4 regions of the Priestia sp. AB genome follow, and region 4 is predicted to be linked to each of the others. Evidence: predicted binding sites of a transcription regulator. Region 4 holds the regulator's gene; each other region holds the start of a gene.
The links. The regulator Rex, encoded in region 4, represses fermentation and respiration genes when NADH is low (regulators of the CRP and FNR family bind a similar motif). The targets are predictions, from matches to a motif close to TTGTGAAATATTTCACAA.
Positions count from the first base shown of each region.

Region 1: POF52_RS18970 (AtpZ/AtpI family protein) is a predicted target of Rex. The motif match lies at 4,463-4,480, and genes of this name have one in related genera.
Region 2: POF52_RS18595 (cytochrome ubiquinol oxidase subunit I) is a predicted target of Rex. The motif match lies at 1,643-1,660, and genes of this name have one in related genera.
Region 3: nirB (nitrite reductase large subunit NirB) is a predicted target of Rex. The motif match lies at 5,092-5,109, and genes of this name have one in related genera.

Region 1 covers NZ_JAQMYN010000006.1:143,955-151,743, reverse strand. Annotated here, with positions in the region: gene atpA (F0F1 ATP synthase subunit alpha) at 1-1,439, opposite strand, end outside; gene POF52_RS18995 (F0F1 ATP synthase subunit delta) at 1,455-2,000, opposite strand; gene POF52_RS18990 (F0F1 ATP synthase subunit B) at 1,997-2,515, opposite strand; gene atpE (F0F1 ATP synthase subunit C) at 2,618-2,830, opposite strand; gene atpB (F0F1 ATP synthase subunit A) at 2,921-3,631, opposite strand; gene POF52_RS18975 (ATP synthase subunit I) at 3,650-4,021, opposite strand; gene POF52_RS18970 (AtpZ/AtpI family protein) at 4,028-4,249, opposite strand; gene POF52_RS18965 (S8 family serine peptidase) at 4,547-6,739, opposite strand; gene wecB (non-hydrolyzing UDP-N-acetylglucosamine 2-epimerase) at 6,807-7,789, opposite strand, start outside.
Region 2 covers NZ_JAQMYN010000006.1:59,217-67,005, reverse strand. Annotated here, with positions in the region: gene cydB (cytochrome d ubiquinol oxidase subunit II) at 1-170, opposite strand, end outside; gene POF52_RS18595 (cytochrome ubiquinol oxidase subunit I) at 157-1,563, opposite strand; gene POF52_RS18590 (threonine/serine exporter family protein) at 1,865-2,320, opposite strand; gene POF52_RS18585 (threonine/serine exporter family protein) at 2,335-3,096, opposite strand; gene POF52_RS18580 (LacI family DNA-binding transcriptional regulator) at 3,240-4,250, opposite strand; partial or broken gene POF52_RS18575 (alpha/beta hydrolase) at 4,346-5,122, opposite strand; gene POF52_RS18570 (glutamate-5-semialdehyde dehydrogenase) at 5,414-6,658, opposite strand; gene proB (glutamate 5-kinase) at 6,655-7,488, opposite strand; gene cstA (carbon starvation protein CstA) at 7,732-7,789, shown strand, end outside.
Region 3 covers NZ_JAQMYN010000002.1:590,681-598,469, forward strand. Annotated here, with positions in the region: gene POF52_RS09225 (cyclic-phosphate processing receiver domain-containing protein) at 1-186, shown strand, start outside; gene POF52_RS09230 (formate/nitrite transporter family protein) at 403-1,239, opposite strand; gene cobA (uroporphyrinogen-III C-methyltransferase) at 1,264-2,034, opposite strand; gene nirD (nitrite reductase small subunit NirD) at 2,107-2,433, opposite strand; gene nirB (nitrite reductase large subunit NirB) at 2,452-4,866, opposite strand; gene POF52_RS09250 (SGNH/GDSL hydrolase family protein) at 5,310-6,056, opposite strand; gene POF52_RS09255 (sigma-70 family RNA polymerase sigma factor) at 6,468-6,959, shown strand; gene POF52_RS09260 (competence protein ComK) at 7,061-7,540, opposite strand; gene POF52_RS09265 (GntT/GntP/DsdX family permease) at 7,680-7,789, opposite strand, start outside.
Region 4 covers NZ_JAQMYN010000031.1:6,945-14,733, reverse strand. Annotated here, with positions in the region: gene POF52_RS30175 (ABC-F family ATP-binding cassette domain-containing protein) at 1-1,116, opposite strand, end outside; gene POF52_RS30170 (redox-sensing transcriptional repressor Rex) at 1,575-2,213, shown strand; gene tatA (twin-arginine translocase TatA/TatE family subunit) at 2,267-2,452, shown strand; gene tatC (twin-arginine translocase subunit TatC) at 2,468-3,223, shown strand; gene POF52_RS30155 (YdiK family protein) at 3,249-3,476, opposite strand; gene POF52_RS30150 (CPBP family intramembrane glutamic endopeptidase) at 3,473-4,201, opposite strand; gene groES (co-chaperone GroES) at 4,501-4,785, shown strand; gene groL (chaperonin GroEL) at 4,852-6,483, shown strand; gene POF52_RS30135 (AAA family ATPase) at 6,642-7,592, shown strand; gene POF52_RS30130 (DUF58 domain-containing protein) at 7,604-7,789, shown strand, end outside.

The DNA of each region.
Region 1 (7,789 bases), on a different contig from region 4:
CCACCAGTTGTACGGATTGATTCAAGTACTTCTTTACGGTTTGACTCTAACCATGTTAAGTACTCGTCTTCAAAGCGCGTAATATCTGATACCGGAACATCATCTAAGAAGCCTTTTGTTAATGCGTAAAGCACAGCTACTTGTTTTTCTACGCGAAGCGGTTTGTGTAAACCTTGTTTTAAGATTTCAACTGTACGCGCTCCTCGATTTAATTTTGCTTGAGTTGCTTGGTCAAGATCAGAACCGAACTGAGCAAACGATTCAAGCTCACGATAAGATGCAAGGTCTAGACGCAGTGTACCTGCTACCTTTTTCATCGCTTTAATTTGTGCAGATCCCCCTACACGTGATACAGAAAGACCAGCATTAATCGCAGGACGCACGCCTGAGAAGAATAGATCTGACTGTAAGAAAATTTGTCCGTCTGTAATCGAAATTACGTTCGTTGGGATATAAGCAGATACGTCTCCTGCTTGCGTTTCAATAAATGGAAGAGCTGTTAATGAACCTCCACCTTTTGCGTCCGATAACTTTGCCGCACGCTCTAATAAACGAGAGTGCAGGTAGAATACATCCCCTGGATACGCTTCACGACCTGGAGGACGGCGTAATAGTAATGAAAGTTCACGATAAGCTGATGCTTGTTTTGTTAAGTCATCGTAAATAACAAGTACGTGCTTACCGTTATACATAAACTCTTCACCCATTGTTACCCCAGCATATGGCGCTAAGAATAATAGTGGAGCTGGTTGTGAAGCTGATGCTGTTACAACGATTGTGTAATCTAGAGCACCGTGTTTACGTAATGTCTCTACTACGTTACGGACTGTTGATTCTTTTTGGCCAATCGCTACATAGATACATACCATATCTTGATCTTTTTGGTTTAAGATTGTATCGATTGCTACCGATGTTTTACCCGTTTGACGGTCACCGATAATTAACTCACGCTGTCCACGACCGATCGGCACAAGTGCGTCAATCGCCTTGATACCTGTTTGAAGCGGCTCATGTACTGATTTACGATCCATAACGCCAGGTGCAGCACCTTCAATTGGACGTGTTTTTGTTGTTTCTACAGGGCCTAAGCCGTCTACTGGCTGACCTAATGAGTTAACAACACGACCGATTAACTGCTCCCCTACTGGAACTTCCATGATACGTCCTGTACGGCGAACTTCGTCACCTTCACGAATTTCCGTATATGGTCCTAAAATAATGATACCTACATTGTTTTCTTCTAAGTTTTGTGCCATTCCCATGACACCATTTGAAAATTCAACCAGTTCTCCAGCCATGACATTGTCGAGGCCATGAGCACGTGCGATACCGTCCCCAACTTGGATAACAGTACCTACATCACTCACTTTAATCTCAGACTGATAGTTTTCAATTTGCTGCTTGATCAGCGCACTAATTTCTTCAGCTTTGATGCTCATGAATTTCACCCCTATCTACGATCTGTGTGCAAGAAGTCCTCGGTGGATCGTTTCTAATTTGCTGCTAATGCTGCCATCATAGATACGATTACCAATGCGAAGCTTCACGCCGCCGATTAGGCTTTTATCTACTATATTTGAAATATTTAACGTATGTTTTCCAACTTTAGAAGCAAATGATTGTGAGATTGCTCTTTTCTCATCTGCACTTAAAGGTTTGACAGAATAAACAGTTGCATCTGCCACGCCACGTACTTCGTTCGCTAGGAAACGATACTCTTTTACCATTTCGCTAACAATTTGAATGCGGTGACGCTCTAATAATAGAAGAACCGTATGTTGAACAGTTGGTGAAAGTTCAGCAAATGCCTCACTTACAAACTGTTTTTTTCGCTCAATTGTAATTTTTGGATGAGTTAATACATCCATTAATTCAGGTGTTTTAGCAAACACCTCTTCAACGATTTGTAGCTGGTCTTGCATTTCATCGATCATCTGTTTTTCTGTTGCTAATTGAAAAAGAGCTAGTGCATAGCGTTTGGCTACAGCTGGTTGACTCATCGTACATCCCCTACTTCTTGGATATATTCATGAATTAACTTCTCTTGATCTTGTTCAGAAAGTTCTTTTTCAATAACTTTCGACGCAATTAAAACAGATAATGAAGCAACTTGCTCACGTAACGCAGCAACTGCTTGATCTTTTTGCTGTTCGATTTCTTGTTTTGCTGCAGCTTTTAGACGCTCAGACTCTTCGCGTGCTGCCGCAATGATTTCTTCTTTTTTATCTTCTGCAGACTTTCTAGCGTTTTCCATCATTACTTGCACTTCTTGACGAGATTGCTTTAAGATTTCACGTTGCTCTTCAACAAGCTTCTTCGCTTCCTCATTTTGCTTTTCTGCTTCATCAATCTCACCGGCAATATGCTCTTCACGTTTTTTCATGATTCCCATTACAGGACCAAACGCGAATTTTTGAAGTAACGCAAGTAGGATAAGGAACATCACTAATTGGAAAAGAATATCTCCACCATTAATGCCTGCTGCTCCTAACACAAACATGTTCGACACGGCCATGTTCACTCCCTTCAGAGACTCCACATATATAATTTACTTATTAAAGACATAAAGTAATGGCGAAGGTTCTTTTGAATGATCTTCGCCACATGTAACACATTATTATTTACCTTGTACCATGAATGCAATAACTACGGCGATAATTGGAAGCGCCTCAACTAAGGCAACCCCAACGAACATCATTGAAGTTAATGTACCACGTGCTTCTGGTTGGCGAGCTGTGCCTTCAATCGTCTTAGAAACGATAAGACCGTTACCAATACCAGCACCTAGTGCCGCTAAACCAATCGCAATTGCAGATGCTATTAAACCCATTTTATAAAGTCCTCCCTTAATATATATGATTTTGTTTAACTAAGTTTTGTTTTGTCCAAATTGGGTATTACTTGAACAAAGCTTTATAAATTAATGGTCGCTACTCACTTTGTGAGATAAATAAACCATCGTTAACATTGTGAAAATGAAGGCCTGAATTGCGCCTACAAAAATACTGAATCCTTGCCATAAAAGCATTGGAATAGCAGCTCCAATTGTACCTAGGAAGCCTGTTGTTGCTAAACCAGCTAGCAAGCTTAACAAAATTTCCCCAGCATAAATATTACCGTAAAGACGAAGGCCAAGCGTTAACGTATTGGCAAACTCCTCGATAATCTTAAGCGGGAATAAAAATGCCATTGGCTTGAAGTAATCTTTCGTGTATGCAGAGAAACCTCGCATTTTAATACCATAATAATGTGATAGTACAACTACCATAACGGCTAACGTCAGCGTAATTGCTGGATCAGCGGTTGGCGATTTCCACCATAAGTTATGGTCAATCACGATGGCAAATGGAAGACCCAACATATTTGACACAAAAATGTACATAAGTAAAGTTACACCTAGCGTCAAAAAGCGGCCACCTGTTTTCCAATCCATATTGCTATTAACGAGTCCTTTAACAAAATCTAAGACCCATTCAATAAAGTTTTGTGCACCGCTTGGCTTCATAGCAAGAGTACGAGTACATAAAACTGCAATTAAGAATACAATAACAGAAGCTACGGTAACCATAAGCAAGTTACTTTGACTAAAAGTAAGGCCTAGAAACTCTATAGTTGGTGATTCATGACCCAACTGTGTTCACCTCTCTTTCTATCTTCTACGCATATTTTGAACAACTAAATCTATGATAATGACAACATAATACGTCATTAATCCCACAACTACACTAATAATATGAAAGGTTTTTGGATAAGAGATGGTAATCACAACTGCGAGAGCAGCTGTTGCAAATCTTACAACAGTCCCAATTGAACGGGGCTTTTTCCCCTCATCCAACGCCTGTCCAAACTGCTCAAACTTTCTTACTAAGTTCCACAAATTATACAAACTCAGGGCGGTTCCTAAAATTAAACCTGCAAAAACAGCCTTATAACTTGTAAATCCCCAGCCGAGAACGTATAATGCTAACAAATACAATATGTATGAACGAAGTCTTGGAAAAACGTGCTGCAAATCCTGCATGAATTATTAATCTCCTGAAAAAAAATGGTGGACTGTCCGCAGCATCATAAAAACACCTGCTGCTAGCCCTGAAAGAAGGCCTAAAATCAAAAATAGTGGTTCGGTGTCAAGCCATTGATCAGCCCATCTTCCAGAGAATAAGCCAATTAAGACTGAACCTGCTAACTGTGATAGAATGATTGACACTAATGCCATCGCTTGCAAAGGATGACGGTTGCGATCTTTCATAAGCTCATACCCCTTTTGCAAAATTTTCTTTTTTCCGAATTCTCTATCGTTTTTATAGCTCAATATATGATAGAAAGGCAAAAAAAATTGCTAAAAAAGGTAAAAACAGCTAATAAAATACGCAGAAATATCAACGGTTTTCACAGGTTGAAAACCTTATCATTTATATTCCCTGTAAGCATACAATAGCGTATATTTAATGTCAATGTGTTTAAGCTAAAAACTTCACAATCTCTTCTTATTGTTCACATTTCTGCCACACATAAAACCTCTTCAAATGAAAACATTTAAAGAGGTTCATTCAATCGTTATTGTACTGTGTACAACCTGCTCTTGTCTATGCTTTTTCACAAATGCAAATATTTGGTATGCCCCCGGTACAAGCGATTCATCGATCGTTATTTTCCGTTTTCTCATGCCTCTTTCTACATCAACGTCAACATCTAAATACGATATAAACTGTAAGGACTGCTTATCAAAAAGAGCAACGCCTAACTCATCTGCTCCTTCGGGCAAAAACAGTTCATAGCTATACGTATTTTTCTCTTTTTCCGCTGCTACTTGCAATCCCATGACACGGGGATAATCTGGAATGCTAACCATGTACATATAAGGAAGCGAAAATGTTTCACGTGAATCATTTATTTCCAAATATCCGTCATATATACCTTTATTTTTAAAACGGGGCTGCACCGATAAAGTGACAGCTATTTCTTTTGTCTGATGGGGCTGCACCGTGACGGGTAATGGAACATCCCAGTTCACTCCTTCATCCCTTCTCGGAACGTTTAAGCGATACGTTTTTGCTTTATCAGACTGGTTATCAATTTTAAATGATAAGACTTTCTTTGATGGGCGCGTAAAAATACCGAAAGATAAAGAAGATGGATAAAATAAAGAGTCTGCTGTGACAGCTTTTGCTATTTGAATTCTCCCAGCTCCTTGTTCATATACGCGATACGTTTGACCATTTAGCTGCTGCATTACTTTACTTGTGTTCATCAATGAAGCTTTGACTTGTTCAGGAGACCAGTTCGGGTGAGCTTGTAAAATAAGAGCGCACGCTCCAGCTACATGGGGCGCAGCCATACTTGTTCCATGCATGCGTTCATATCCGCCGGGAACTGTACTATTAATGAAATAACCAGGTGCGACGACGTCCGGCTTGATTCCCCAAGTAGTCGTTACAGGTCCTCTTGAACTGAAAGATGTGAGCAAGTCTTGCACCACTTGCTTGCCAGTGCGTAAGTATGGCTGTTGAGACTGAATGTATTGATTAATGGTATCACCGTTTTTTTTACTTATCCATATCACTGGAATATTTACTGACTCTTGTAGTTTACCGATTATGCTTTTTTCAGTCGGGCTATATAAAATAACGGCTTTTGCTCCTGCCTGTTCAGCTTGTTTAATCTTTTTTTCAACGGTATTTCCTTCTGCTTTTAGCAAAATGACGTTACCCAACGCATGCTTTTGCTCTTTGAAGTATTCTTCATTTATTACACGCAGCGTTTGATTAAACGTCCATGGACGAGACCCTTCTACTGGAGCCATCATAATTTTTTCTTTGTTAAATCCAATTGTTAGAAATTGAACTGTTGTCGGGGAAACAGAAGCGCCAACCGAAATAGCTTTTCCCGCTGTACCTGGAGAGCCCACGGTCCATAAACCTGGACCTGAATTGCCGCTGGATGTAACCGTTACAATTCCTTTTTCAACAGCTCGATCTAATGCTAAGCTTGTTGGTAAATCAGGGCCATTCACATCATTTCCTAATGATAAATTAATAATATCTACATCATCTTGAATTGCTTTTTCGATAGCTAGAATAACACTTTCAGACGTTCCAGCTCCACCAGGTCCAAGAGCTCGGTATGCGTAGATCTCCGCTTGAGGTGCTACACCTTTAATATTTCCATTTGCTGCAATAATACCAGCTACATGAGTGCCATGCAGAGTAGGCTCTCCTTGCTCCCGAGTGGTTTCCATCGGCTCATAATCTTTATCTATTACATCATACCCTCCCCTGTAGGTTTGTTTTAAATCGGGATGAGAATAATCAACACCCGTATCGATGACGCCTACTTTGATCCCTTTTCCTGTTAAGCGCTGATTATAAGTATCAAATAAGCCTCTTACCTGTTCTGAGCCAATGAAGGTTACGCTATTTTCTTCTGCAACCTGGTAGTTTTTAATAGAATGTGAACCAATAATAGAAGGATTATGAGATAGTTTTTCCAAATCCGAGATGGAGCCATTTAATGAAAGCCCTCTAAATACCGTGTGAAATTCGCTCTTAATCTTTATATTAGGATAATTTTTTTGTAGCTGACTTTTAAATTCCGCGAATTTTTCTTTTTCAACCATGACAATTATTGATTTTTCCTGATGATTCATTTCTTGTTTTATAGAAGGAAATGTCGGATTGAGGGACATTTTCCCTCCCCCGCTCCCTAATATAAAGCTAATCATTAACCATTTAATCCACATAAAAAAACACCTCTCACACTATCGTGTCTCAAAGAGACACTTTTCATGTGAAAGGTGTTTAGAAATCTTACGAAAGCGGATTAAAAGCTTCCGGTCTGTTTTCACGGCGGTTAAAATAGTAGCTAATAGCATCACAAATACGTTTAGAAGCTAAGCCATCTCCGTAAGGATTCGATGCTTGTGACATTTGCTTATATACGTCCTCATCTATTAACAGCTCTTTTGCTAGCGTATAAATTGTTTCTTCTTCCGTTCCTGCTAGCTTGAGCGTTCCTGCTTCAATTCCTTCCGGTCGCTCTGTTGTATCACGAAGTACCAATACAGGTACGCCTAATGAAGGAGCTTCTTCTTGAACACCGCCCGAATCTGTCAAAATAATATGAGCGCGCTCAGCGAAGTTATGGAAGTCAATTACATCTAACGGTTCAATTAAATGAATGCGTGGGTCATTTCCTAAGATATCGTTTGCTGTTTCTCTAACTACCGGATTCAAATGAACAGGATACACAACTTGCACATCTTCATGTTCATCCACAATACGTTTAACAGCATGGAACATGTTTTTCATTGGTTGGCCTAAATTTTCGCGGCGATGCGCCGTTAATAAAATAAGACGATCATCTCCCAATTTCGTTAACACTTCATGCTCATATGTTTCTTTTACTGTCGTTTTTAACGCATCGATAGCTGTGTTTCCAGTCACAAAGATTCGCTCTTCTTTTTTATTCTCTGCTTGCAAATTAGCTGCAGACTTATCTGTCGGAGCAAAGTGCAAATCAGCGAGAACGCCTGTAAGCTGACGGTTCATTTCTTCCGGATATGGAGAATATTTATTCCATGTGCGCAAACCTGCTTCAACATGTCCCACCTGAATTTGATTATAAAAAGCTGCTAGTCCGGCAATAAACGTCGTAGTTGTATCGCCGTGTACAAGTACGATGTCCGGCTTTACTTTTTTCATTACGTCGTCCAAACCTTCTAATCCTCTGGTCGTTACGTCCATAAGAGTTTGGCGATCTTTCATAATGTTAAGGTCATAGTCAGGCTGAA
Region 2 (7,789 bases), on a different contig from region 4:
TTTGCATCCCAAAAAGGACCGATTGTATTAATAAAAGCTCGTCGCTCTAAGTCGTTTCTTCCTAAAAAACGAGACACCATTCCAATCCCAAAATCAAAGCCTTCTAAAAAGATAAAACCAACAAACAGAATGGATACTAGTAAATACCAGAATTCATTAAGAGAAAACATTGTATCCCTCCTTTGTAAACGGATCAGTTGATACTACTTTTGTATGTGCTTCGTGATCATGATCTGGACCTTTTTTAATTTCTTTAACGAACAAGAACACCATAATCACAGCTAAAATTAAATAAAAGAACGAAAACGAGATAATAGAAAACAGCAATTCACCTGCTGTTACACCAGGAGACACGGCATCTTCCGTTTTCATATAGCCAAATACAACCCAAGGCTGACGGCCAATCTCTGTCATAATCCAACCTGCTGAGCTTCCAAGGAACGGAAAGGCAATGGCAATCGTCATAATACGTAAAAATAGTTTGCTTTCTTGAAGTTTTTTACGAGAAAGCAAGTACGTGCCCCAAATGCCTAATGCACATAATACGCCACCTAGACCAGCCATAATGCGGAAACTCCAAAATGTTGTCCGAACGGGTGGAATATAATTTCCTGCTCCATATTTCGCCGTATACTGCTCCTGCAGCTCGTTCATCCCAGGAACGGAACCTGAAAATTTCCCGTATGATAAGAAGCTTAATAAATAAGGTATTTTGATTTCCCCCGTATTTTTCTTTTCATCGGGGTGAATATTTGCTGTCACCGTCCAAGCGCCTGGACTTCCGCTGTTTTCCCATAATCCTTCACTTGCGGCCATTTTCATCGGCTGTGTTTTAACTAAGTATCCAGCCTGTTCATGACCAGATAACGCAATTCCTACACCTGAAACTAACCCTACAATAATGGCAACTTGAAATGATTTTTTGGCAAAAGCCAAATGTTTTTTCTTCAAGAGCATAATGGCACTGACACCCGTGATAAAAAAGGCGCCTGTTGCAAACGAACCTAAAATGGTATGAGGGAATTCAACCCACAGCTGACCGTTTGTTAACAATTTAAAGAAGTCATTCATTTCTAAACGGCCATTATTCAGCTCCATTCCAACCGGATGCTGCATAAAAGAATTAGCCGTTAAAATAAAGAACGCCGAAAAAATAGTACCTAGACTAACAAGCCAAATACATAGACAGTGCAGCCATTTAGGCAAACGATCCCACCCGAAAATCCACAGTCCAAGGAAAGTGGACTCCATAAAAAACGCGAGCAGTGCTTCAATAGCAAGCGGCGCACCGAATACGTCTCCTACAAACCTTGAGTACTCTGACCAGTTCATGCCAAACTGAAATTCTTGTAAAATACCTGTTACGACTCCCACAGCAAAGTTAATCAGGAATAAGTGCCCCCAAAACTTTGCCATCTTTTTATACTGTTCATCTTTTTTTACTACGTACATCGTTTCCATGATCGCTACTAAAAAGACAAGACCGATAGATAGCGGTACAAAGATAAAATGAAACAGCGTCGTTGATGCAAATTGAATACGTGATAGTATAACTGTATCCATCTTCTTTCTCCTTTCATATATAAGAACATTCATCATTTCCATAGATACTTTGCTCATTTCTGAGCATCTTTTACTTACATTGTGAAACATTGAGCATAATAATTCGATAGATATGCTCAATGTTTCACATACATATGTAATATCTCTCTTTCTATTTACATAGTATAGTCTATTTTTTTAGCTGTGCACGTACATTTTTTGAACGTTTTTAGACTAAAACGTGACTTTCTTGTGACAAAAAAGTGAAGGATCTCTTTATTTTTCTCATAAAAAAAGCACGCTCTGATTTGAGCTTGCTTCTCTATGGTCGATATTTTGCTTTGGCATTTAATTTAGACTGACGAATGATTTGGTTGATGACTTCAGAAAACACAATACCAATGGCAATTGAACCTGAAATCATAAAGGCTTTTGCTGCAAGACTAATCGCTTCATTATAGTTATTTTCTACAAAGTTACGCATGGCATCGTATGCTGTTCCTCCCGGAACTAGCGGAATAATACCTGCTACGGTGAAAATAATGATCGGCGTTCGATAAATTTTTGCGTAAATTTGACTAATAATAGCAATAAAGAAGGCCGATGCAACTGTGCTTGGAATTTCATCTACGCCATAGAACGTTAGCAAATAGTAAATGAGCCAGCCAATCATTCCGACAAAGCCACTTTTTAATAATGATTCACGTGGAACATTAAAGATGATCCCAAATGCTGCTGAAGCAATAAAACTTGTAATTATCTGCTCTACGATATGCATATGATGCCTCCCCTCTATAGAAGTGTAAATACAATGGCAATACCTGCACCGATAGCGAATGCCGTCAGAAACGCTTCTGCTCCTTTTGATAATCCAGACAGTAAATGTCCCGCCATTAAATCTCGCACTGCATTGGTAATGGATAAGCCAGGAACGAGTGGCATAACGGATCCAATAATAATTTTATCAATTTGCGTGCCTAGTCCTGAAGCGACTAAAAGAGCTGATAAAAGTCCAATAACTAACGAAGCGGTAAACTCAGCAAAAAAGCGAATCGGAATAAGACGGTGGAAATACACCACGGTTAAAAATCCGAGACCTCCTGAAAACATAGCTGGAATAAAGTCCGTCCATAAACCTTGAAACATGATTAAAAAGCATCCGCTAGAAATGGATGCAGCTGCAAGTTGAACCCATAGTGGAAAAGCTACGTTTGTTGCTTCAATTTCTTGTAGCATTTCATACGCTTCCTCCAAGGAGATGTTTCCTTGACTGATTGTTCTTGAGACGCTATTTACCATGGTTACTTTTTTTAAATCTGTCGTTCGTTCGGAAATACGAATTAACTTCGTTTTCGTCGGTTCTTTCGTTTCAAGTGAAAACATAATCCCTGTTGGCGTCACATAGCTGTGGGATTTTTTTATACCGTAAGACGCTGCAATCCGCATCATTGTGTCTTCTACTCGATACGTTTCTGCCCCGCTTTCTAACATAATTTTACCTGCTAGTAAGCTAACGTCCATAATTTCATATTTATCTAATTTTTGTTGTGTCATCAAATCGCTCCAAACATATTAAAGCTTGGTTTTTCCCCTACAGCATACAGTGTATAAGAAAGAGGGAAGTGGACGCAATGGTTAATGTAAAAAAGTGTGGACTTTTTGTCTCACACTTTCAGGAATAGTATATACATTCCTTATCAATTCATACGTTTTGTGGTCTCACGCTCTACTAATATAGGTGCCATTTTATACTGTATCTGATCTATTTCTTGCTGATCCTGAATTTGCTGAAGTAAGAGGTTTACTGCTTTTTCAGCCATTTTTTCCATCGGTTGACGGATAGTTGTTAGTGGAGGATGCGCTTCACTAGTTTCAGTAATATCATCAAACCCTATAACAGACAAATCCGATGGAACGTGAAGCCCATTTTGCCACGCACAGTGTATCACTTTCAGAGCGATGCAATCCGTAGCACAAATAAGCGCAGTTGGAGGCTCTGGATGATGAGCTAGCTCATTTATAAACTCATATAGTTCATCTGAGTTATTCATATCTTCTTTCACAAACTTTGCGTTTGCTGACGGTACATACTGATAAAAAAGAGACAGACGGTGCTCGACTCCGCTTACAGCTTTTCCAACGAACCCTATATTCTTATGACCAAGGTCCGTTAAGTGAGCAACAGCTAATTGCATTCCCACCGCATCATCTACATGTACAATCGGCCAAAGTGCAGAAGAGGCGTCTCCTGTAAGAGAAACGTAAGGCGTTTGATATTGTTTTAATACATCTACAAACGGATGCTGAGCAGCTACATAGTCTAATAAAATGACCCCATCAAACCAATGGTTCATCATAACATTTAATTGACGCTCAGCCGTTGTTTCTTCGTAATCCGTGTGTCCAATAAGAACGTCCATCCCTCGACTTTGGACTTGTTGCTGTACCTTTTTTAATAGTTCAATTAGAAACGGATCTTTTAAATCTCTAATTAATATCCCGATAATCCCTGTTTTTTGGGCCCGAAGAGCTGCCGCAAATGGATTCGTCTGATACCCCAAATGAGCTGCTGCTTTTAGCACTTTTTGTTTAGTTGTTTCACTAATTTTAATTTTACCTTCTTTATTATTGAAGATTCTTGATACCGTAGCTAATGAAACACCCGCTTCTTTTGCTACTTCTGTAATCGTGATTTTTTTTCTCCCCATTCGTACCGACTCCCATTTCCTTTTAGTCTATCGACCAAGTAAACATTTTTCTTTATTATACTACTAGAAGCCGGCACCACTGAAAACTACCTTCCCTACTTTTCACTAAACAGCCACTTTAACACATCTTGAATTTTTTGATCCCAATATGCCCAGTCGTGACTTCCTTTTTCTTCTTCATATGTAAAACAAATAGGCTCTTGCTTACAACGCTCGGAAAAACGTTTATTTTCCTGATATAAAAAATCTTCCGTTCCACAGCATTGATAAATACGCGGAGTCACTTCTCCATAGCGCCGGCGATTTTCAAGCAGCCACAAAAGATCATCCTCAGGTCTAATAATAGGGGGCATGCCAAAAATCAAAGGATAATCTAAGAACTGAACTTCTCCTCGCCCTCCAAGCCCTTCAACGTCCATCACTCCTGATAAACTGGCAGCTGCAGAAAATTGATGTGGTTTGCGAAACGCCCATTTTAACGCGCCGTACCCTCCCATAGAAAGGCCAGCTACAAAATTATCTTCTCTTTTTTCCGATAACGGAAAGAATGATCTAGCCAAGTGAGGAAGTTCTTCTGTTACAAACGTCCAATACTTCTTTCCATAAGCCATATCTCTATAAAAGCTGCGATCTACATTTGGCATTACAACTGCAAGTCCTAATTCTGATGCGTAGCGTTCAATCGATGTTCTTCTCATCCATATCGTATGATCATCAGAAAGACCGTGTAATAAATAGAGCGTAGGGTGTTTCTCACTTCTTGTATTGGTTTGTAAACCAATTTGAAATTTTGTTTACTGCGGTATCAAAACGTTCATTGAAGTACTTATTTGCAATACTTCTGAAAAAAAATCACATTGCATAAACGCCATATTTCTCTTCCCCCTATTTTTTCTTCCCTATTGGTTGATAACAAAACGTACATAATTCATATAAAAGTTGAAAAATAGTTTTATTATTCACAATTTTTAGTTTAACATAAAAACATCTTTTATGAAAACGTTTTACGTATAACGTTTTTTTTATTGAAATAGTGACGGTGATTTAAAGAAAATGAAAACTATGTTCACCCTAACAAAAAAAAACGAACCATTGATCAAAATTTTTGATCAATGGTTCGTTTTTACTTTGTCTAAAATATTTTCGTCCCAGCCTCTTCTTTTTTATCGAATTTGTCCATCTCCATAAATAATATATTTTAGCGTTGTTAATTCTTTTAATCCCATCGGTCCACGCGCATGAAGCTTTTGTGTACTAATTCCGATTTCTGCCCCGAAACCAAACTCTTCTCCGTCCGTAAACCTCGTTGAAGCATTCACATAAACAGCGGCTGAATTAACGCGTTGTAAAAAACGCTGAGCATGGGCATAATTTGTTGTGACAATCGCTTCAGAATGATGTGAACTATGAACATTAATATGGGAAATCGCTTCATCGATATCATCTACGATTTTAACCGCCATGATGAAATCCAAGTATTCTTTCTTCCAATCCTCATCCCCTGCGGGAACAAGATCTGGAACGATTGTTACCGCACGTTCATCACCGCGTACTTCTACATCTTTCTCTCGTAGCGCTTGAACAATAATCGGCAAAAATTCATGAGCCGCTCGTTTATGGATAATCAGCTTTTCGGCTGAGTTACACACCGCTGGACGAGATGTTTTTGCATTAATGACAATATTGGCCGCCATGTCACCGTCATATTCTTCATCAACATAAATGTGGCAGTTCCCAGTTCCTGTCTCAATAACGGGAACCGTTGCATTTTTTACCACCGCTTCAATTAAACCAGCACCGCCTCGAGGAATTAATACATCGATATATTCATTTAATTTCATTAACTCCAGTGCTGTTTCTCTCGACGTATTTTCAATAAGCTGTACGCTATGCTCAGGCAACCCTGCACTTGCCGCAGCTTGAGATAATACAGAAACAATCGCTTGATTCGAATAAAACGCCTCGCTGCCTCCGCGCAAAATAACTGCATTTCCTGCTTTTAAGCATAAGCCTGTTGCATCACACGTAACGTTTGGACGCGCTTCATAAATAATTCCTATGACACCAATAGGTACACGCTGCTGTCCAATTTGTAAGCCATTTGGTCGCTTCGCCATAGACAGCACTTCTCCTACCGGATCTGCAAGCGCAGCTACTTGGCGCAGGCCGTCTGCCATTCCGTGAATCCGCTCTTCATTTAAAGATAGACGATCCAACATCGCTTTTGACGTGCCTTTTTGAACGGCTTTTTCTACGTCTAATTTATTTGCTTTTAAAATCGCCTCTTGTTGATCCAATAGAGCAGCCGCCATTTTATAAAGTGCCTGCTGTTTTTGTTCGCTCGTTACATTTCCTAAGAAATAAGAGGCTTCTTTTGCCTGCTTTCCTTTAAGCTGCAATTCACTCATTTCATTACTCCTTCAGCTTGTTTTAAGAATAACGTTCCAATTTCTTGGCCTTCAATAATATCTCGCAAAATACTTGGTTCTTTACCATTTGCTAAGATTAAGCTCACGCCTGCACTTGTAGCTGTTTTAGCAGCGGTAAGCTTTGTGACCATTCCGCCTGTTCCAACATCCGTTCCGCTATCTCCAGCAAAATTCTCAAGCTCCGGTGTGATGCCATCTATTACTTTCATTAATTTAGAGTTAGGGTTTTTTGTGGGATCTGAATCAAAGAAACCGTCAATATCAGATAAAATAACAAGTAAATCTGCGTGAATCAAAACTGAAACAATGGCAGATAAATTATCGTTATCGCCGAAGCGCACGATGTTTTCAATTTCATCGATTGCAACCGTATCGTTTTCATTCACAATAGGAATTACTTTGTCTTCAATTAATTTTTCAAACGTGTTCACAACGTTATTGCGCACATGTTCATCTTCGATTACATCCTTCGTTAACAGTACTTGACCAACGATGTGGCTGTACTCACCAAAGAATTTACTATAGATATGCATAAGCTCACATTGCCCGACAGAGGCCGCTGCTTGTTTTTCTCGAATAGAAGTTGGCTTTTCCTTTAACTTTAGTTTTTTTACTCCCACTTGAACGGCACCTGATGTAACAAGCACAACTTCTTTTCCTGCATTCATTAAATCGGATAAAACACGCGCTAGTTTTTCAATGCGTGCTAAGTTAATATCTCCATTATCATAGGTCAACGTAGATGTCCCTACTTTGACTACGATACGCTTGCTATTTTGTAACTCTTGACGATGGTTCACTCTTTTCATCTCCCTAACTAAAACACCTAAATGCGTACTAATTTTTTTAAAAATTATAGCAGAGATTATGCGAAAAGTCTTATAGTTTTTCAAAGGGAATTTGAACTTTCTAATTTTTTAAATAATTAAGGGAAAAACTGGTGATAAAAGCGCTTTCTTCTTTTATAATGAAAGTTGTAAGGGGAACACACAATTACATAACGTTGTGAAGTAGTACAAACGTCAGACAACTAAGGGATAGGGGGATTTGTAATGAATGCGGTTACGATTGTTATTGGATCTATCTGTATTTTAATGATTGCGTATCGGC
Region 3 (7,789 bases), on a different contig from region 4:
ACACGGAATGGATTAATGCTCGTGCATTTTATGGTAAAGCATCATTTATATGCCGATCGAATTACGATTCACTCTGCTAATCATTTAGGCAGCAAAGCAATGTACAACTGCTTTAAGGAAGCTCAAAAAGAGCATAAAATGCCAAACAACATTAAAATTCTAAGATGCCCTCTGCCTCTTCGATGATATCTGCACCCTCACACATTCATTTCAACAGAATCTGTCCGATTCAATTCTCACAGACTCCCTGTTTCTATAAAATGAAGAACGATACTGCTTGTTCGATACGTATAGATGTGAATACGCTTTAAGCAGTTTATATTATATAGAAGAAAACCGCTCTAAAATACCGTGATGATAGCTTTAAAAAGCAGACTATATGGTATAAAGAGCGGTTTTTTGCTATTTAGACAGTTTAGCAGAATCCAAGTCAGCTGAGAGAGCAGCCGGCTGATTTTTAACTTCTTTTAGCTGCCTAGCGTTCACGAACCAGTAAATGCTTCCTACAAACAATCCTCCCCCTACGATGTTTCCGAGCGTAACAGGAATTAAATTATGAAATAGTCCAGCAGCCGAAATCGCATCAGGATGCGGAAGCAATAAAGCTAGGCCAAGAAACGTCATATTTGCCACGCTGTGCTCGTATCCTGATGCAACAAATGCAAACAGCATCCAAAAAATGAGCATGATCTTTGCCGCATCGCTTTTAGTGCGCGCAGCCGTCCAAATCGCAAGACAAACAAGCCAGTTGCAAAGAATGCCGCGAAAAAATAATTCACTGACCGGCAAATTCATTTTTTTAGCTGCCAGCGTCATAAGTAAATGGTTCGGTTCAATTCCTTTAAACAAACCGGTTCCGGTAATTAACAAACAAAGCCCAAACGCACCTATCGCATTTCCGATAAAACACCACGTCCAGTTTTTGACCGTATCTTTCCATGTGGTGACTCCCGATAGCGTACTGACTGTATAAACCATATGATTTCCCGTAAACAATTCAGCTCCTGCAAATACGACAAGCAGGAGAGCAACAGCAAAAGATAATCCCATGACAAGAGAAACGACCGGTAAAGAAGCAGAAGCTAAAGGCGCTCCTACCGATAGAGCTAATATAACGCCCAGTCCTACGTAAGCACCCGCTAGCACAGCTAACAGCAAATAACTCGGCAAATGATCATTCACAAGCTTCGTTTTTTCACGGGCTAACTCATTCATTGACTGCAGTGAATTCTTAAGCAAAAGCGTTTCCTCCTTTTATTCATCTTAGACGCATACTTTTTCTTCTGTTTTTTCCAAAAACCATGAAAGAGCAGAAGCTTGCTTCACCACTTCACCAATCACAATCATCGCGGGGTTGCTGACTTGCTGTTCAGCAGCCGTGTCTACGATTGTGCCAAGCGTACCTGTAACCGTGCGCTGATAAACCGTCGTGCCTTGTTCAATAAGAGCGACCGGCGTATCCGCGCTTTTTCCGGCGTCTGAAAGCTGACGGCAAATATACGGCAAGTTTTTAACGCCCATATAAATCGCAAGCGTATCAACTCCTTTTGCTAAATGCTCCCAGCGAATACTTTCCGGCTTGCCGCTTAAACAGTGTCCCGTCACAACGGCAAACGAACGGCTCAGCTCACGATGCGTCACAGGAATTCCAGCATAAGCAGGTGCCGCGATGCCCGCTGTAATACCCGGAACGACTTCAAACGAAATTCCGTTTTGAACGAGCACTTCTGCTTCTTCCCCGCCTCTTCCGAAAATAAACGGATCTCCGCCTTTTAACCGCACGACGGTGTTTCCTTTTCTTGCGTAGCATACAAGCAAATCATGAATATCATCTTGAGAAACGCAGTGATCACCAGGCTTTTTCCCGCAGTAGACGAGTTCGGCTCCTTCTTTTGCATACTGAAGAAGAACAGGGTTCACTAGTCGGTCATATAAAATAACGTCTGCTTTTTCTAAACATTTTGCTGCTTTTATCGTTAGCAAATCTGGATCTCCTGGTCCGGCTCCTACAATGTACACTTTTCCTTGTCTCATCTTCTGCTTCGCTCCTTTGAGTATGTCCCCTTGAATTTTTGTGGCGCGTTGAAAATCAACGCGCCTCGTTACTTATTCTTCAATTAAAAGATACAGCAAATCTCCTTCAACAGACGCTTCGTACGTGTCTACACAGCCACTGTCTGGCTCTTGTACGTTACCGTCATGCAGGCAAATTTTCCAGTCGTGCATCGGACAGAACACCGAGTCGCCGCTCACGATTCCTTCACTTAGCACCCCGCCTTTATGCGGACAGCGATTTTCAATTGCCCGTATTTTTCCGCTTGATAGCTTAAACACCGCAATTTCTTTTCCGTTTACTTTTACTGTTTTACCCAGGCTTACCGGAAAATCATGAATAGACCCCACGCATACTTTTGTAATGTTTTTATTCACCATCTTTATTTCCCCCCAGCATTATGATGTGACAACTGTTTCGAACAGCTCTTTTTTCGTCTTTTTGCTTTCGACGATTTCTTTCCAAGGATCACGGTACGTAGATAACGCTTCGTCCATACGCATATTCAGCTCTCTTCTCGTCTCAGCGTCATCAAGCACTGATTGAATGTGCGAAAGTCCCATGCGCTCAATCCATGCAGACGTACGCTCTAAGTAATTAGCCGTTTCTCGGTAATACTGCAAATACGCTCCTGTAATGTCCATCAATTCTTCGTCTGTTTTTACTTTATACAATAAATCTCCGCCGCGAAGATGCGTACCTCCATTTCCGCCCACGTAAATTTCCCAGCCGCCGTCAATTCCAATAAAGCCAATATCTTTAATACCTGACTCAGCACAGCTTCTCGGACAAGCAGATACAGCCATTTTCACTTTATGAGGCGTCCATAGTCCTTCAAATTTTTTCTCAAGCGCAATTCCAACGCCCATTGAATCCTGCGTGCCAAAGCGGCAAAACTGTTCGCCGACGCATGTTTTCACCGTTCGCAGCGACTTGCCGTACGCGTAGCCAGAAGGCATATCTAACTCTTCCCATACGCTAGGCAAATCTTCTTTTTTAACACCAAACAAGTCAAGACGCTGACCACCCGTCACTTTTACGAGCGGAATTTCATATTTATCAACAACATCTGCAATTTTTCGTAAATCTTCTGCATTTGTGACGCCTCCGTACATGCGAGGAACAACAGAATACGTGCCGTCTTTTTGAATATTTGCGTGCATGCGTTCATTCACAAATCGTGATTCGCGTTCATCAACGTATCCGGTTGGATTCACCATACCTAAATAATAATTCAGCGCCGGACGGCATTTCGAACAGCCTTCTTCATTGTTCCAGCCAAGTACATTCATAACTTCACGCGTATGCGAAAGACCTTTTGCTTTGATTTCTTCGACAACTTCATCTCGTGACAGAGTCGTACAGCCGCAAATCGCTTCTTTTTGAGCCGCTGCGTCAAAGTCAGCGCCAAGAGTATGCTGAAGCACTTCCGCTACAAGCGGTTTACATCCTCCGCAAGAGCGAGAGGCACTTGTACAAGCTTTGATTTCATCAACCGATGAGCATCCTTGTTTTTGGATAGCTTCCACAATCGTACCTTTTGTTACGCCGTTACAGCCGCAAATAATATCATCGGCGCTCATGCTTGCTACTAAGCTTTCACCCGCGTTACCGCCAGATGGCTGTAAAATTGACACTTTTGCGACATCGGATACATCTTCTTGCTTTTGAATCATTGAAAACAGTCGATTTCCGTCGCTGCTGTCTCCAAAAAGAACGGCTCCTACGATTTGATTCCCTCGCAAAACAAGCTTTTTATAAATGCCGTCTTGTTCGTCGAACACTTTGATCGCTTTTTTCTCTTCATCTTCTGTAAAGTCTCCTGCTGAGAACACTTCAACACCTGATACTTTTAGCTGCGTGGATAAAACCGATCCTTCATAAGGCACTTTTTCTGCCCCGCAAATCGCTTTTGCTAATGCTTTTCCTTGTTCATACAGAGGTGCTACCAGTCCATATACCATTCCTCTATGCTCTGCACATTCTCCAACCGCGTAGATGTTTGAAATATCCGTTTGCATATAGTCATTTACAACAATTCCTCGATTTACGTTAAGTCCCGCTTCTTTTGCAAGCTGAACATTTGGCTTAATTCCCACGGCCATCACGACTAAATCAGCTTCTAAAAACGTACCGTCTTTAAAAGATAATCCTTCAACTCGCTCATCGCCGACGATTTCCGCCGTTTGTTTTTCAAGCAAAAACTTCATGCCTTGTTTTTCTAATTCGTTTTGAAGCAATTTGCCCGCTGTTGGATCAAGCTGACGTTCCATTAAATACGGAGCTAAATGAATGACAGATACGTCCATTCCTAGATTTAACAGTCCGCGCGCCGCTTCTAATCCAAGCAGTCCGCCTCCAATAACCGCTGCTTTTTTATACTGCTGAGATGCCTGCAGCATTTCATCCGTGTCTTTTATATCTCGAAAAGCCGTAACTCCTTTTTTATCAGAGCCTGGAATTGGAAGAATAAAAGGAAGAGACCCCGTTGCTAAAATCAACTCATCATACGATTCTACTCTGCCGCTGTTTGTCGCTACTTCTTTTTTTATCGAATCGATACTAGTAACCGTTTCGCCCGTATATAATGTAATATTGTTTTCTTGATACCAGTTCCAATCGTTTAGCGTAATGTCTTCAACATTCGTATCTCCTTGCAGCACTTTTGATAGTAAAATACGATTATAGTTCGGATGCGGCTCGCTTCCGAAAATCGTAATTTCAAACGCTTCGCTTGAAACCTTCAGTACTTCTTCAATCGCTCGAACTCCAGCCATTCCATTTCCAATCAATACGAGTTTCTTTTTTTGCATCTTCCATTCCTCCCCTGGCGTCTATACCTGCTTGTTTCAAAGATATATTTTCTATGCATCTTTAAAGATATATTTAAGATATATGAATTTTCTGAATCGTTCAACTTATGTGTTAGATTATCTAACACAGTTATGGTATGTATGCGATTCCATTGCGTTAACAGCAAGTAAAAAAAATAAGTAGTCTCACTACGTCTTAATTGAGATCATCCTTTGCATTTTATTTTGTGATATTTTTCACAACATTAATTTAGCAAGAATAAATAACCTGAGCTATGATAAAAATCACTCCTATTAAAAATGAGCAATAGCTTCATAGTCTTTTTCTAAAGACTTGGGTTAGTATCCTGGCATCTATCCTTTTATCAGAACAAGGAAAAGTCATAATCTTATAAAACTATAAAAAGACAAGCCCTCCTTCTTTTGAAAGAGGGCTTGTCTTTTTATTCTCCTGTAAACCAATTCACAACATATTCTCCCCACACCTCATTTCCTTTTTTCGTTAAATTACCGCTGTCTTTATTTATATATTCTCCTAAATGAAAGGGCCAAATGAGCGAGTGATTCATATAATATACCCAGTTTGCTTCAGATACTCCCCTGATCGCTTCTACCCCTTCTTCATAGGACTCCGTTTGTGAAATGTAAGGCTGTGAAGGCTGAATCATAAGGGTTTTTTTCAAGTCTTTAAGCTGATGAATCAGCTTGTCTGTATTTTCAAGCGTCTCATCTAGCGTAAGATGCTGATAATCATTTTTAAGAGGTGCTTCAAACAGAATAATGTTTGGCTGAAGTTGATCAATTTGATCGGCAATATGTGAGGATAAAAGCTCATCAGTTGTCCCGTTACCATATGAAAGTGTTTTAACCGTAAATACATCACTTCCATATGTAGCTGCTAGCTCTTTTTTTAACTGCTGTGGCCACCCTGCTTCCTTCGCGGATGTGGCAAGCACAAGAGTCAGAGGCTTTTTATTTGCGATAGATGACTCTATTTGCTTTGTAATAAAGTCCGGAAGATTTTTTGTATAAGCAGATACATCGGAAAACTGTTTTTCTTTATGTACAACAGCAGTTTTTACTTCACTTGCCTGCGCTTCCGTTTGCTCCTGCCAGTGCTGCGTCCCTGCATACATCACCGCCCCGCACAAAACAGCCGCCGCCACATTTACCCCAACCATCGCCTTCATTCAATCTCCCCTTTACAAGTTCTTCTTACAATCTCAGCAAATTGCTTTCATAAAGAAGAACTCAAAATTAGTAGCTCCTGCGAATATACCCTCAAAGGCTCATCCGGATAGGTCTAGCAACTCTACCATCACTGCTCTTCCGTGATGGTAGAGTTGCTACATCGATAATAGATATATAAATAGTATAGATTAGTAGAATTTGGAATGGGGGACCTTTCGTACGTAAAATCTCTACAAATACGTATATACTTCGCATATTTCCTAGCGAAACGTGAAGTTTCCGGGGAAATTACGTCACGTTTCTTAAAAAGAAACATAATATACGTTCATTCGCACAGGTGATCTTCCCCTTGTACAGTAGAGATACCGGCGGAATACAGCAAAAACGCGTTTTTGAAAAAGGAAGGCTGCATGCAAAAAAGCTCATTTGATCAAATTGCTTCATCTTTTCATCCATTAATTGTGTCGATGATTAAAAAATTTCATATTTACAAAGACTACGACGAATATTATCAAATTGCGTTGATTGGTTTATGGAGAGCGTATCAAAAATTTGACGAAAGCAAAGGCTCTTTTTCCGCTTATGCCTACACAACCGTGCGCGGTACGATCCTATCTCATTTAAAAGGCACCATTTTATACGAAGAACGTGAAACACCTGCTGAGCAGAATCTGCTTTCACTGAACGAAGATCTCGCTCTCCCCGTTCCGTTAGAAAGTGAAATCATCAAGCAGCATATCGAACACTTAACAGGGAGAGAAAAAATCTATGTACTCGAACATCTGCTAGAAGGCTACTCATATAAAGATATTGCCTACAAATACGGAGTCTCCACGGGAGCCGTTAAAAACTGGGGAAAAGCAGCTCGCAAAAAGCTAAAAGCCTCGCTTCTTCAAGAGTAAGAAAAGGAGGAAGCTTATGATAAGCTTCCTCCTTTCGTTCATATGTGTAGTCCAAACGATTGTTCATATGTAGGACAAGTTTATTCGATAAATCGAACGCATCATGCCAAGACAACCGGACTTTCTAAACAGTAATTGCGAATAACAGCCGCTCTGGCCAGCTTTTTTTCTAAACTGTAATAAGAAAGCTTAACTGGAATGAACGTTCCATCTTTGAAGTGAATTAGCATGGAGGTTGGATCAACTGTAGCAAGCGTGTGTGAAGTATGAACATGAGAGGCAAAAATCCAGGCACAACTATAGTCATTTGGCGAAGATGTCGGAAACGCAATGGTGGCTTGTGAACGATTAATAACAAGCGGCGTAAGCTGTTTGTACGGAAACATTTTTCGAACGGCGGCAATCGATCCCTTAAACGTACTTAATTCTCGAATGCACGCTTCTTCTAATAATTGCTTACACGTCTTGCTTAGCATATATTCTCCTGCTTCATCCAGCACCTTTGTGCGGTGAATAGGATCATTCACTGGAATCAATGCTTTTGTCGTCAAACCAATTTGATACTTTTCATCATTTGTCATACATCTACCCCCTTTGCTACTTTATAACTATTCTATACTATCGAAACGGGAAAAATCTAGTCTTTTTTTCTCATTATTTGAAATATTTTGAATATATTTTATATCAAAGAAAAAAGCGCTGAAACCAGCGCTTTTTCTCTTAGATGAAAATGTCTAAAATAAGAACCATTGCAAACGCCGCAAACGATAGAATCGTTTCCATCACTGTCCACGTTTTTAACGTTTGAGCCACTGACATATTGAAGAATT
Region 4 (7,789 bases):
CGTAGATTTCCCAACTCCATTAGGGCCAACCAATGCAAGGCTTTCACCTTTTTTAATCCGAAGGTTTGCCTCTTGGACGACATATTTGTTTTCATCATATCCGATAGACACGTTTTCGAGATTTAAGACTTCATTTCCGCTTTGACGCTCAATTTCAAACGAAAAACTAGCTGATTTTTCGCCTTCGTTAGGTCGATTTATTAACTCCATTCGATCGAGCTGCTTACGTCTGCTTTGCGCACGTTTTGTAGTCGATGCGCGGGCGATGTTTCGCTGAATAAAATCATTCAGTTTTGCGACTTCATCTTGCTGCTTTTCGTACTGACGCAACTCTTTTTCATATCGCTCTGCTTTTTGTACAAGGTATTTAGAGTAATTGCCCGTGTACTTGACCGTTGTTTTTTGTGTGACCTCATACACTTGATTTACGACTTTATCAAGGAAGTAACGATCGTGTGAAACAATTAAAATAGCTCCTTCATACCCTTGCAGAAACTGTTCCAGCCATGCTAAAGTTTCAATATCTAAGTGGTTGGTAGGCTCATCCAGAATAAGCAAGTCTGGCTTTGTTAAAAGCAGTTTTGCAAGAGCCAAGCGCGTTTTTTGTCCACCGCTCAAGGAGGAAATAGGGGTGCTATAGTCAAAGTTTGAAAAACGGAAACCGTGAAGAATAGATCGTGTATCCGCTTCATATTGATAGCCGCCTAAATCTTTGAACGTTACTTGAAGCTGATCGTACTCTTTGGTTAGTTTTTCGTATTGAACTGAATCATTAAAAATGTCTGGATCGCCCATCTTCGTTTCAAGCGTACGTAATTCTTTTTCCATCTTCTTTAATGGAGCAAAGACTGTCATCATTTCTTCCCATATGGAGAGTGTTGACTCAAGAACTGTATCTTGTCCCATATAATCAATGGAAACACCTTTAGGTTTAATAATTTCTCCGCTGTCATAAGAAAGCTGCTCAGCAATAATTTTTAATAAAGTTGATTTACCTGCACCGTTTCGTCCCACTAGGGCAATGCGGTCTTTTGATTGTACTTCTAACTTTATATTCGATAAAATGGGTTCTGCCCCATAGTATTTTGTAATACCGTTCAATTGTAGAATAATCATTTTTTCACCTCTAGTAGTATATCCATAGTGTATTTTAACATATTTTCAACTACAAGTTCTTCCTACAAGCGTTTGTAATTTGTAGAGGGACAAGAACAAATGATGAAGCGAATGTTTTGATTCATGAAATAAAATGATTTTACCTGCACATTTTATACAGGATACTATGTTAAAATAAGAGATAAGTGCATCTCTGAACTTATATATGATGGATGTAGAAAATCCGTCATGACTAACAAACGGATCCTTTGAAGGGCTAATTGCTTCGTTCTAGCTACCGACTTTAAGTATTCCTGGATAGACAAAAGGCGTCGGGGTGTGAAGCGGAGTATATATAAAACAAGAGAAAAGAGAGAGAATTGGAAGCGCTACCTCAAGGCGGTTGAGGCTTTGTGAAAGGTAATGCAATATGACTTGAAAATGTTAGTAATGACATACATGAACTGAGGGGGTACAACGTGAACACTGAACAATTAAAAATACCACAAGCAACGGCTAAACGATTGCCGCTTTATTATCGTTTTTTAAAAAACTTGCATGCTTCTGGTAAACAGCGTGTTTCGTCAGCGGAGTTAAGTGAGGCAGTGAAAGTTGATTCTGCTACTATTCGCCGGGATTTTTCTTACTTTGGAGCATTAGGGAAAAAGGGATACGGCTACAATGTGAATTATTTACTTACATTTTTCCGTAAAACGTTAGACCAAGATGAAGTAACGAAAGTAGCACTGATTGGCGTAGGGAATCTGGGAACGGCCTTTTTAAATTATAATTTTATTAAAAATAATAACACCAAAATTGAGTGCGCTTTTGATGTGATAGAAGATAAAGTCGGTACAAAAGTAGGCGACGTGCCGGTTTATCACCTTGACCAATTGGAAGATTATATGAGTGATGATATCTCAGTGGCGATTTTAACCGTTCCTGCCACTGTGGCTCAGCAAATTACCGATCGTTTAGTGAGTTGCGGAATTAAAGGGATTCTAAACTTCACTCCTGCACGCTTAAACGTACCGGATGAGATTCGACTGCATCATATTGATCTGGCTGTAGAATTACAGTCGCTTGTCTACTTTTTGAAAAATTATCCTGTTGAATAAGATGGACTGTGTTACGATTTCCTTAAGTCTAAATTAATAAGGAGAGTGGGAATATGGGGATTGGAGCAGGCAGTTGGATTATTATTGCGATTGTAGCACTGCTTATTTTTGGACCGAAACGGTTACCGGAGCTAGGAAGATCAGTCGGGCAAACGCTTAGAGAGTTTAAGCATGCCGCTAGCGGTGCCTCAGAAGATCGTGAAAAAGATAAACAGCGTCAAGTAGATGACAAAGAGTAAAAGGGTGATCATAGTATGACCGAACAAGAAATGTCAATATATGATCATATAGGAGAGCTGCGAAAGCGCATTTTAATTGTTTTATTTTTCTTTGTCATTGCCACAATTGGCGGCTTTTTTATAGCGGATAAGGTTATTGTCTATTTACAGCATGCTGATGAGGCAAAAAATTTAACGATGAATGCATTTAGGCTAACAGATCCAGTTAAGATTTATATGCAGTTTGCTGTTATTATCGGCTGTGTACTTGCAGCTCCTGTTGCACTGTATCAACTTTGGGCATTTATTAGTCCTGGTTTATATGAAAAAGAGCGTAAGGTAACGCTTGGATATATTCCTGTTTCCATTTTTCTCTTTATCGGCGGTGTCTCTTTTTCTTATTTTGTGTTGTTTCCATTTGTCGTCGATTTTATGACGCGCGTTTCTGATGAGCTGAATGTAAACCAAGTGATTGGCATTAATGAATACTTTTCTTTTTTAATGCAGCTCACACTGCCTTTTGGCCTGTTGTTTCAGCTTCCTGTTGTCGTCATGTTTTTGACGCGATTAGGAATTATCACGCCTATGTTTTTATCTCAAATTCGAAAGTATGCCTATTTCGTACTGCTAGTTATTGCCGCACTTATTACACCACCGGAATTGCTCTCGCACATGATGGTGACAGTGCCGCTCTTAATTTTGTATGAAATCAGCATCATTATTTCCCGCATTTCGTATCGCAAAGTGTTAAAGGCAAGGGCAGAGCAAGAAAGAGAAGATGTTAGTATGTAAAAAAACCACTGAAACAGTGGTTTTTTTATTTAGATGAATCATCTTGATTTTTATATTGCTGCTGCAACTTTTTAATTTTATAGTGCAAGATAAAAATGCGCACCGCAAATCTGAAATCGAACGCGGCTACGAGTGCAAATAAGATCGTGGGGAAATTCCACACGGTTTCCTGAGCATTTTGAATAGCCAGGTAGGTGAATAAAATCCCCATAATAATATAAATAAACCCTCGTGTTAAAGGGATATTCTTCATAAAAACATGCCTCCAAAAATAAACTGCATTTGTTCTGCTTGCTTTTGCATTTCTATAATTTTATCTGCAAAAATAGTTTGAGATAAAATAACGATTGTATTCATCAACACGTGAGCAATAATGGGTACAATAATTAGTTTTGTTCTTGCATAAAGGAATGCAAATACAAATCCCATGGCTGTATACACGAGCAAATGTTTAAAATCCCAGTGTACGGCAGCGAAAATAAGGGAACTAATAAATGCAGAGACAAAGAAATTATATCGTTTGTGAAGAGAGCCGAAAATAATCTTTCGAAAAATAATCTCTTCTAGAATTGGTCCAATAACAGACGTAACGACAATGAGGAACGGCGTTGCTTTAACAAGATTAACAATATTTTGTGTGTTTTCAGATACTTGGGTAATGCCAAGAGCGTGCTCAATCATACCTGCTACAGCTTGACCAGCCATAGCCAGGAACACCCCAAGGACTGACCAGACCACAGTTACCGTTGTTCCCGCATGTTCTATACGCATGGACATGTCACGGCGCAGCAGCAGTAAGACAATAAGTAAACCAAGGATAAAGCTAATGATGGTCCAATAAGTCAAAAGCATGACATTCGCTGTTCGAACTGGATATTGATCAAACATTCCTGTTAATTTTAACAGCGGTATACCAACAACTCCTGAAAACTGCATAAGGATGTAGGTGAGGATAACATACCAATAACGTTTTTCCAATCTTCTATACTCCTTTAAAAGGTTTTTATGTATATATGTCGAAGAAGTACTGTAAAGTTAGTAATTTCTTCTTGCTCGTATTGTAACATACATATTATTGAACAGAGAAAAGAATGCTTTATTTCTCAAAATCGTCGAAATCTAAAACTATTATATGTAGTTTTCGTAAATTTTAAATTTTTTTTGTTTAATACTTGCAAAAAAAACCCACTTTGTTTTAATATAATAATTGTGTTAGCACTCGTTGAGGTTGAGTGCTAATAAAAATGCAAACACATTATTTGAGGAGGTTGTTTCACTTGTTAAAGCCATTAGGTGATCGCGTAGTGATTGAACTTGTAAAATCTGAGGAAAAAACAGCAAGCGGTATCGTGTTACCGGACAGTGCAAAAGAAAAACCACAAGAGGGTAAAATTGTTGCTGTTGGTACAGGCCGAGTATTAGAAAGCGGTGAGCGTGTAGCTTTAGAAGTAGCTGCGGGCGATCGTATCATCTTCTCAAAATATGCGGGTACTGAAGTGAAATACGAAGGTACTGAATACTTAATTTTACGCGAAAGCGATATTTTAGCTGTAATCGGCTAATTTTAACCACAAACTTATCATACGTAAAAAATAGATTATTAAGAACTCTTGAGGAGGTCAAAGAACATGGCAAAAGATATTAAATTTAGCGAAGAAGCACGTCGCGCAATGCTACGTGGTGTAGATACATTAGCAAATGCTGTAAAAGTAACGCTTGGACCAAAAGGTCGTAACGTTGTATTAGAAAAGAAATTCGGTTCACCGCTTATTACAAATGACGGTGTAACAATTGCAAAAGAAATCGAATTAGAAGACGCATTTGAAAATATGGGTGCTAAATTAGTAGCCGAAGTTGCTAGCAAAACAAACGACGTTGCTGGTGACGGTACAACTACTGCAACAGTTTTAGCGCAAGCAATGATCAGAGAAGGTCTTAAAAACGTAACGGCTGGTGCTAACCCAATGGGTATCCGTAAAGGTATGGAAAAAGCAGTAGCTGTAGCGGTTGAAGAACTAAAAGCAATCTCTAAACCAATTCAAGGTAAAGATTCAATTGCTCAAGTAGCGGCTATCTCAGCAGCTGACGAAGAAGTAGGTCAATTAATTGCTGAAGCAATGGAGCGCGTTGGTAACGACGGCGTTATCACACTTGAAGAATCAAAAGGTTTCACAACTGAATTAGAAGTGGTAGAAGGTATGCAGTTTGACCGTGGGTATGCATCTCCTTACATGGTAACTGATTCAGATAAAATGGAAGCTGTATTAGATGATCCATACATCTTAATCACAGACAAAAAAATCGGTAACATTCAAGAAATCTTACCGGTATTAGAGCAAGTTGTTCAACAAGGCAAGCCTCTATTAATCATCGCTGAAGACGTAGAAGGCGAAGCTTTAGCAACATTAGTTGTGAACAAACTTCGTGGTACATTCACAGCTGTAGCTGTTAAAGCTCCTGGTTTCGGTGATCGTCGTAAAGCAATGCTACAAGACGTTGCGATCTTAACAGGCGGAGAAGTAATCACTGAAGAGCTTGGTCTTGACCTAAAAACAGCAAGCATCGATCAATTAGGTCGCGCTTCTAAAATTGTTGTAACAAAAGAAAATACAACAGTTGTAAACGGTGCAGGAAACGCAGAAGACATCCTAGCACGCGTAAACCAAATCAAAGCTCAGCTTGAAGAAACAACTTCAGAGTTTGACCGTGAAAAATTACAAGAGCGCTTAGCAAAACTTGCTGGTGGCGTAGCTGTAATTAAAGTTGGTGCGGCAACTGAAACTGAGTTAAAAGAACGTAAATTACGTATTGAAGATGCATTAAACTCTACGCGTGCTGCGGTTGAAGAAGGTATCGTAGCTGGTGGTGGTACTGCATTAGTAAATATCTATAATAAAGTAGCAAGCATCGAAGCTGACGGTGACACTGCTACAGGTATCAACATCGTATTACGTGCGATTGAAGAGCCTGTACGTCAAATCGCTCACAACGCTGGTTTAGAAGGATCAGTAATCGTTGAGCGTCTAAAAGGCGAAGCAGTTGGAACTGGATTTAATGCTGCAACTGGCGAGTGGGTAAATATGCTAGACACTGGTATCGTTGACCCAACAAAAGTAACGCGTTCAGCTCTTCAAAATGCTTCTTCTGTAGCGGCTATGTTCTTAACAACTGAAGCAGTTGTTGCTGACAAGCCAGAAGAAGGCGGAGCACCTGCAATGCCTGACATGGGCGGCATGGGTGGAATGGGCGGCATGATGTAATCACTGCCCTCTCTGAAAAAGCGACCAAGTACTCACTTGGTCGCTTTTTTGCGTGAGTTAATATTTTCAGATTTTTTGAAAATTTGTTAAGATAGTACTATGTTTATTGGAAAACTTATTAAACTCAAGGCTTAACTGAGTTTTAAGGGGGAGCTTTATTGATTCAGCCGGATCATATTAATAGTAAATTAAACCAAGTATTAGAAAACATCGATCAAATTGTGATTGGAAAACGTCAGGTATCTACGTTGAGTTTGGTTGCTTTGCTTGCAGAGGGGCATATTTTGCTTGAAGATGTGCCGGGTGTGGGGAAAACGATGCTCGTGAAGGCACTGGCCAAATCAATTGATGCAGAATTTAAACGAATTCAATTCACGCCTGATTTGCTGCCATCCGACGTAACAGGCGTTTCTATCTACAGTCCGAAAGACATGGAATTTCATTTTCGTCCAGGTCCTATCATGAGCCACATTGTACTCGCTGATGAGATTAACAGGACTTCTCCTAAAACACAATCGGCGCTTTTAGAAGCAATGGCTGAGCATCATGTAACAACCGATGGTATCACCCGGGAAATTCCAGCGCCTTTTTTTGTGATGGCTACTCAAAATCCTGTTGATTTTGATGGGACCTATCATTTGCCGGAAGCGCAGCTGGATCGTTTTTTATTCAAATTAGGCATGGGATATCCTACGCAAGAAGAGGAGCTTCAAATTTTAAATGGCGTATCTACCCAGATCAATCTTGAAGATGTCAAACCCGTCATGAGTATTCCAGAATTAGTACAGGCTCAAAAAGCTGTAAGCAGTATTTATGTAGATGATGCGATCAAGCACTATATCATTGAAATCATTCGCAAAACGCGCTCTCATCCACATGTTTCGTTAGGTATTAGTCCTCGTGGGACGGTTTCATTTATGAAGGCCGTTCAAGCATATGCTTTAGTGAAGGGAAGAGATTACTGTCTTCCTGATGATGTTCAAGAGCTTGCTTCGTATGTGTGTGCACATCGATTAACGCTAAGACCTGATACCCAGTACAGCGGCTTAACAGCGAGTGATGTGATGAAGCAAATTATGGCTGATACGAAAGTACCTGTTAAAAGGTAAAAGGGTACTTTATGAAACAGTATATAAAAGTGATATGGAATAAATGTAGAGACTGGTTCGTTTTATTCTGCATCTTTGCTGTTACGTTTTCTTACGCCATGTTTCAAGGGGGCTTTGTCAGCTGGTTTTTATTTTATAGCTTCTTACCTTTTGGATTATATGCGGTAGCCGTTTTGCTTTATCCGTTAAAGAAATGG